Regions from separate parts of the Paenibacillus sp. NPDC056722 genome, predicted to be linked through region 2. Evidence: riboswitches for the same ligand, from Rfam matches in the RefSeq annotation. Region 2 holds a riboswitch; the other holds the start of a gene.
The links. A riboswitch is a leader RNA that binds a small molecule or an ion and turns the genes downstream of it on or off. The one in region 2 is predicted to bind cyclic di-GMP.
Positions count from the first base shown of each region.

Region 1: linked by a shared signal. The riboswitch ahead of ACFRAM_RS00295 (TetR family transcriptional regulator) and the one ahead of ACFRAM_RS18475 (anti-repressor SinI family protein) in region 2 are both predicted to bind cyclic di-GMP.

Region 1 is NZ_JBHTYV010000001.1:57,791-61,444, reverse strand. Features, by position in the region: gene ACFRAM_RS00305 (SDR family NAD(P)-dependent oxidoreductase) at 52-897, shown strand; gene ACFRAM_RS00300 (SDR family NAD(P)-dependent oxidoreductase) at 894-1,577, shown strand; cyclic di-GMP riboswitch class I at 1,580-1,665, shown strand; partial or broken gene ACFRAM_RS00295 (TetR family transcriptional regulator) at 1,930-2,094, shown strand; gene ACFRAM_RS00290 (hypothetical protein) at 2,161-2,544, shown strand; gene ACFRAM_RS00285 (MMPL family transporter) at 2,575-3,654, shown strand, end outside.
Region 2 is NZ_JBHTYV010000007.1:183,205-186,858, reverse strand. Features, by position in the region: gene ACFRAM_RS18490 (TasA family protein) at 1-474, shown strand, start outside; gene ACFRAM_RS18485 (TasA family protein) at 561-1,148, shown strand; gene ACFRAM_RS18480 (helix-turn-helix domain-containing protein) at 1,332-1,661, shown strand; gene ACFRAM_RS18475 (anti-repressor SinI family protein) at 1,769-1,921, opposite strand; cyclic di-GMP riboswitch class I at 1,949-2,033, opposite strand; gene ACFRAM_RS18470 (2-oxoglutarate dehydrogenase E1 component) at 2,552-3,654, shown strand, end outside.

The DNA of each region.
Region 1 (3,654 bases), on a different contig from region 2:
TGTTGCGATAGTCGCTTTTAAATAAACTGTAACGAATGAGGAGAATAGAGGATGCAAACAATACTTATAACAGGCGGAACGGATGGTATCGGAAAAGGAGTTGCTACACACTTCTTAAAGAAGGGTGACCGTGTAATAGTGGTCGGCAGTTCATCTGCTAAAGGGGAACTCTTCTTAAGAGAGGCTAGACAGTCAGGAGCAAAGGAGAGGGCTTTCTTTCTTCAAGCAAATTTGAGTTTGGTCAAAGAAAATAAGCGCATTATTGAGGAAATAAAAAGCAGGTTCAATTCATTGGATAAGATTGTTTTATGTGCAACCAGTCACAAGACCAGAAAAGAATATTCTGAAACCCAAGAGGGCTTTGAGTTTAGCTTTGGTCTATCTTATTTGAGCAGATTTGTTCTTAGTTATGGCTTAAAAGATGTTTTGGAAAATTCTCTTAACCCTGTGATCCTTAATGTGTGTGCTCCAGGAATGAACGGAACAGTTAACCTGGATGATATCCAATACAAGAGGAACTACAACGGTGGAAAAACGAAATATCACGGCAGCCGATTAAACGACTTACTAGGTGTAGCCTTTGCCCAAAATGATACTATTGGAAAGGTAAAATATATTCTCTTTAACCCTTGGGCTGTCCAAACCGCTGGCACTTTTGATGCCATTGAAAATCCAGTGTTAAGGAGTATTACGAAGCTCCTTTATAAAACAGTAGGCAGACCGGTAGAAGAAGCGGTTCTTCCGATTATTGATTTGCTTGAAAATCCGCCTACAGCTTCTTTATCTGCTTATAAAGTGTGGAAAGAAGTAAGTCTAGCGATGAAAACTTTTGATAAAGAAAATGCTCAAACGCTTTATAACCAAACAGTTCAATTACTGAAAGGAGTTAAAGCATGATGAAAACTATTGCAATAATTGGTGCGGGTCCAGGGTTAGGATTGTCCCTTGCTAAAAAATTCGGGGAGAATGGCTTCAAGGTAGCTGCAGTTGCGCGCAATCCTGAGAAATTAGCCCTTATCATAAATGAGCTTAACAAGAAAAATATTGAAGTGAAGTCTTATGTTGCGGATATCGCGGATTTGATCGCTCTGAAAAAAGTGCTACAAGCTATTAAACAAGATTTTGGTCATATCGATGTGCTGGAGTTTAGCCCATATGCAGGACCTGAAATATTTAGGCATGTATTACAAACAAAACCTGAAGATGTAATGGAACAAGTAAGTAGTCATTTACTGCCAGTCATTCTTTCTGTCAACGAAGTATTGCCAGACATGATCAATAGTGGTTCAGGAGCGATTCTCTTTACAACAGGTTTATCCGCGATGTTCCCTATGCCATTTACCGGCAATGTAGGAATTACCATGTCAGGTCTTCGCAACTATGCAACAAATCTTCACAATGAATTAAAGGAAAAAGGCATATTTGTCGGACATCTCTCCATTGGCACATTGATTCAGCCAGGTACAGAAGGTGATCCAGATGTCATTGCAGAAGCTTGGTATGATTTATATGAAAGAAAAGATTACTTTGAACAAACTTTCCCTCAAGGAATTGATCTGACAAAACTGTCGTTTTAATTATTAGGAAATGGCAAACTGGATCGAAAGACTGGGACGCAAGGCCACGATCTTCTGCATGCGTGCGATGCATTCCCGGGTCATCAAAAGACACGTCCGTTAGGGTACGTGTCTTTTTGTCGTGATTTATAAAACGAATACGAGGTGATAATCCATGAAAGTGTGCAAGACATGCCCCAGAGATTGAAGAAGTCAGCTTCGCTCTATGACCCTGAGATCGTTGTGGACGCAGTGTTGGCCGGGTCATACGAAAACTGCACATTGAGCATTAATGCTCTTTGAGTATAATTGCACTATGGGCAATAATGTGTTAAGTTATTGTCATCCCAATGAGAGAGAGGTGTAAAAATCAATGGATAAGCATAGTTTGCGCTATATCAAAAAGGAAGCCACAGCCCACGCCTTATCGGAGGCGGCATTTCAGCTGGCGCTCGAACGCGGCTTGGACGGCTTTGTCGTGGACGAAGTGGCCCAGCGCGCCGGTTATTCTCGCAGGACGTTCGCCAATCACTTTACGTGCAAGGAGGAAGCCGTCGCGTCGGCTGCTTTCCCTTCTGACGATATGGCCGGCGCGGAAGAAATAATGACGGAATTGCCTGAGAGCGCCACACCACTGGATGTGCTGCACCACTGGCTGAAGGCGCAGTTCACCGCAGAGCTGTTCCGTAGAATGCGCGACCTGATGTCGTTATCCATACGATATCCCACGTTAGAGCCGTATATTCTCAGCACCTTCCGCCGGCTGCTAACGGCGGCCCGCGAGACGATCAGCTGTCATTTTCAAGGACGTTATTCGGAAGGATACAGCCACTTGCTCATAGGCGCGGTATACGGAGCGATCCTCCCCGTTATCGACGGAAGTCTCCAGATCCTGTTGCCTGGCGACTCCCCCGAGGAAACGCCCGACGCGGCTACCTTCAGCGAATATTTGGACATTACCTTCGGCTATTTGCGCAACGGCTTCTGATCTCAGATAAAAAAGGAGTGCCATACTGTTATGTCAACGTTTCTCTACAAAATAGGTAAAGCCGCCTACGGGAAGCCCTGGGCCTTCATTGCGAGCTGGATTCTGATTCTGGGCATCGTCGTGGCGATGATCGGCGTCAACGGACTTAACGTCAGCTCGGATATGAAGCTGGAGGGCACCGAATCTCAAAAGGTTCTGGACAAGCTGGTTCAGGAGCTCCCGGAAGCGGCGGGCGGCCAAGCGAGCGTCGTATTCGCCGCTGCAGAAGGTGAGCGTCTCGATACGCCTGAGCGCCTGGCGGAAATCACCAAAGCGATCAACAAAGTCTATGGGCTGGAATATGTGATAAACCCCGCCGAGCTAGCCGCCGCTGCCGCCCAAGGCCAGGGCGTTCAAGCAGCGACACAAACTGAAGGTGCTCAAAGCGGAGAAGCCACGCAAGGCGGCGAGGACACGCGAGCATCAGTGGCATTGGCGCCCGCTGAAATGCCTCCTTACATGCCGCTGATGATCGACGGCGTGCCGGTGCCCGGCGTACTGATCGCCACCGACGGCAGCGTCGCCCTGTTTCAATTCCAGTTTACCGTCATGCAAACCTCCTTGCCGAAAGGTGTCACGGATTCGGTCGTCGAAGCGGTCAAGGAAGTCGAGAAAGATCCCGGCATAGCCGTGCTGCCGAGCGACTCACTGAATGTCGTAGACATCCCGGTCGGCACGAACGAAATCTACGGCTTAGTCATAGCCGCCATTGTACTCATCGTTACGCTGGGCTCCATCGTTGCAGCCGGTCTGCCTCTGGTAGTCGCGCTGTTCGGCGTGGCGATCGGGGTCGGAGGCGCCTTCGCAATCTCAAGCTTCGTCACCATGAGCTCAATTACGCCGGTATTGGCGCTGATGATCGGTCTGGCCGTCGGCATCGACTATGCGCTCTTTATTGTCAACCGCCAGCGCCGCCTTATTCTGGATGAGGGACTTTCGGCTCGCGAAGCAGCTGCCCGAGCGGTCGGCACCGCCGGAAGCGCGGTATTTTTCGCCGGGTTGACGGTTATCATCGCTCTCTGCGGCTTACTCGTTATCGAAATTTCGTTCCTGAGCCTGATGGCACTCGTC
Region 2 (3,654 bases):
AACGGAACATTGAGCTTGGATTCTGATCCCTCTGTGATCGTGGATCTCAACAATCTCAAACCAGGTGATATTATCACCAGAGATTTCCAGCTGAAGAATAGCGGCTCACTTGATATTTCCCAAGTACTGCTGAAGACGGCAGCTCAGGTTATAGACGTGAACAATGACAATGGAACTCATAACTTGAAAGATGACATTGTAGTTACCTTCCTAGTTAATAAAGACAAGATATCTTCTCCGGTCCTGGTTAAAAAATTGTCTGAACTGGAAAGTCTGTCACCAGACCTTGTAAAAGCAGGCATTCTTGGTTCAGTGTTCGGCGAAAAATCAGGGATCAAAGCAGGAACTCTAGATAAGCTGTCCGTTCAGTTTGCCTTTGTCGACAACTTCCAGCCGCAGAACTACTACCAGGGCGACAGCCTGAAATTGAATTGGACCTTCGAAGCTAAACAAGGTGCTGGCGAATATAAGTAAGCCGTCCGGTCTAAATTCAGCAGCTATTTCTTCTACCATTATTTCTTCTACCATTTTATTAACCATATAAGAGGAGGAATTTAATCATGGGTATCAAAAAAACATTGGGTCTTGGTGTGGCATCAGCGGCTTTGGGATTGTCTTTAATCGGGGGAGGTACCTTCGCTTACTTCAGCGATACAGCAGAAAGCACAGCAACTTTCGCCGCTGGCACGCTGGACCTGAATACTAATCCTGAGCAAAACGTAAACCTGAGCAATCTGAAGCCAGGCGACATCGCTGTCCGCAGCTTCACTCTACAGAACAACGGCACGCTCGACATTAAGGAATTGAAGCTGGCTACAACGTATAATGTTACGGATGCTAACACTAATAATGGCTCAGAGGATCTGGGCGCACACTTTAAAGTAAAACTGCTTGATAGCAGCTATACTAGCGGCCCGATTACTGGCCATGTCGTTGGCGAAGCAACACTCAAAGATTTGCAGAACAATCCAGGCTATGATCTGGTAGCTAACGCCTTCCCAGGAGGCATCTCCGCTGCCCAATCTAAGACGCTCAAGCTAGCCTTTGAGTTCGTTGAAAACGGCCAGGATCAAAACATCTTCCAAGGAGACAGCGTAGCCGTAACCTTGACCTTCAATGCTAAGCAAGGCGCTGGCGAATTTAAATAAGCCTGTTCTTCTAAAAACTACCGGCATCTCTTAGACCTTTAACCGGGCTGGGACATGCCGGTTTTTTGCACCAGTCCCCTCCCTCTTTCTCCTCTGAACAGCAATGTATCTTTGTCCGTTTCCAGGAAATTTGTTATACTTATACAAAAAGTACGGAGGGGCGTTGTCATCGTGCCTGATAATATGGGAGGGCGCATCCATGAACTCCGGGTAGAGAAGGGCTTATCCTTATCCGAGCTTGCGGACAAGGCGGATGTAGCCAAGTCGTACCTGAGTAATGTTGAGAGAAATATCCAATCCAACCCCTCTATCCAATTCATTGAAAAAATTGCCGATGCGCTCCAAGTATCTATTCACGTGTTGCTATATGGAGATCTCTCCGACACTGAAGAGACGCCGCTGGATTCGGAATGGTTCCGGCTCGTGCAAGAGGCAATGAGCTCCGGCATCAGCAAGCGGGAGTTCAAGGAATTTCTGGATTATCAAAAATGGCGTCTTGAACAAAAGGATTAATAATTTCAGCCCTGAGCGCTTCAACACCTCGGGCACCCCATCATATAGAGAAGGGCACAGCATATGCTGTGCCCTTCTCTATATGTATCCTGTTATGATTCAAGCTGCTAAATAGCCTTCAACGCCTTCTCATTAAAGAAACGGCGAATCTCCTCCGCCTTGATGCCCGCCTTCTTGGCACTCAGCAGCAAATATACCCATTCTAAATCCAGATCGACTGTCTGCAGTTCTCCGTTGTTCCCCTGGTTGGACTTATCCAAAAAATCTCCTCCTAAGATTTCGCGTCCCCAGGCAGTCCGGCCGTCTTAGTATTTCTACCTTAGACCCGAGACTTTGTGCCCCTGTCTTTCAACAGGTTTACCCTTTACTGGATCCTTCACATGAAAGGATCTGGCTAGAAATTATTATTAAAAACCTTGCTGCAATAACATTATACAAGAAATAATCGGAAAAGTGTGTCGTTTTCTGGAAACTTCTAAGGAGACAAATGTAAAAAGTTTAGCTCTTTTTGACTAATACCTGTCCAACTTGAAACCATCTGTATGAGATGTAAAATTTTTAATTTATGAATAATTCTACTAATTCAAACGAACTATATAAAGTTATTAACCAAACTTCAAATCCTCTAAACAGCTTTTCCTGTCAAATCAGGGTCTATTGAATCATTTTAATAGTTCCGTCCTCTTGGGGTAATCTACTTATGGCGCTATGGCATCAATAACCAGGGTGAACCATACCGTTTTGCGATTGGATTGGACGAAAGTATGAATTGATTAAGATCACCGAAAGTAGCACAATAGAAAGGAAATGAAAACGCAACCATCACAGCTCCGAACAAGGCCCATACCAGCGCCCTGCGTTTGGAGTTCATCCGTTAGGAGGATGTATTCATGGCAGCCAAAGAGCCCTACAATGAATCTGTTTGGAGCAAATATTACGGTCCCAATCTGGGCTACATTCAAGAGAAGTATGAGCAGTTTGTGAAAGACCCCTCCTCAGTTGAAAATAATTACCGTGAACTCTTTACTGTTTATGGCCCGCCTCCCCTGGCGCCGGATGCCGAACCAGCTCCGCAGCCGATCGTTTCGGGAGATGCCGTTTGGCTTCGTAAGGCTGTCAAAGCCTCCAAGCTGATCGCTAACATTCGTATATATGGCCATTTGGCCGCCAATATTGACCCGCTGGAGCGGGATCACAACCCTATGATAAAATGGCTGAATCACGAAACATATGAACTGACGCGTGAGGATCTCATGGCCCTCCCTGCTTCGCTGATTTGGGAGAATGTCCCGGATAATATTCAAACCGCTTGGGACGCCGTTCACCGGATGCGCCAAGCCTATACACAAACTATCGCCTACGAATTTGGTCATGTGCATGATGAACAGGAACTTCGCTGGTTGAACAGCCAGGCAGAATCCGTTAACTCACCTGCGCCACTGAATACCGCTGAACGCAAGGAATTGCTGAGTCGGTTGATTCAAGTGGAGCAGTTTGAGACGTTCCTGCACAAGACTTTCGTAGGCCAAAAGCGTTTCAGCCTCGAGGGCAACGATGCCCTGGTGCCAATGCTGGACGAAATCGTACGCGCAGCCGCACATGAAGGTGCTGAGCATATCCTGATGGGCATGGCCCACCGTGGACGTCTTAATGTACTGGCTCATATCCTTGGCAAACCTTACGACATCATTTTCTCTGAGTTCCATCATTCACCGAACAAGGAGCTATTCCCTTCGGAAGGATCCATGGGCATTAACTACGGCTGGACCGGGGACGTGAAGTATCACTTGGGTGCTGACCGCGCTGTACGTGAGGGCGAAACCGTCCGCACTAGGCTGACACTGGCGAACAATCCGAGCCACCTGGAGTTTGTTAATCCTGTCGTTGAAGGATTCGCTCGTGCAGCTCAGGAGGAGCGGGGCACAACAGGCCTGCCGAAGCTCGACACGAACAAGGCGATAGCTGTGCTGATGCACGGAGATGCGGCCTTCCC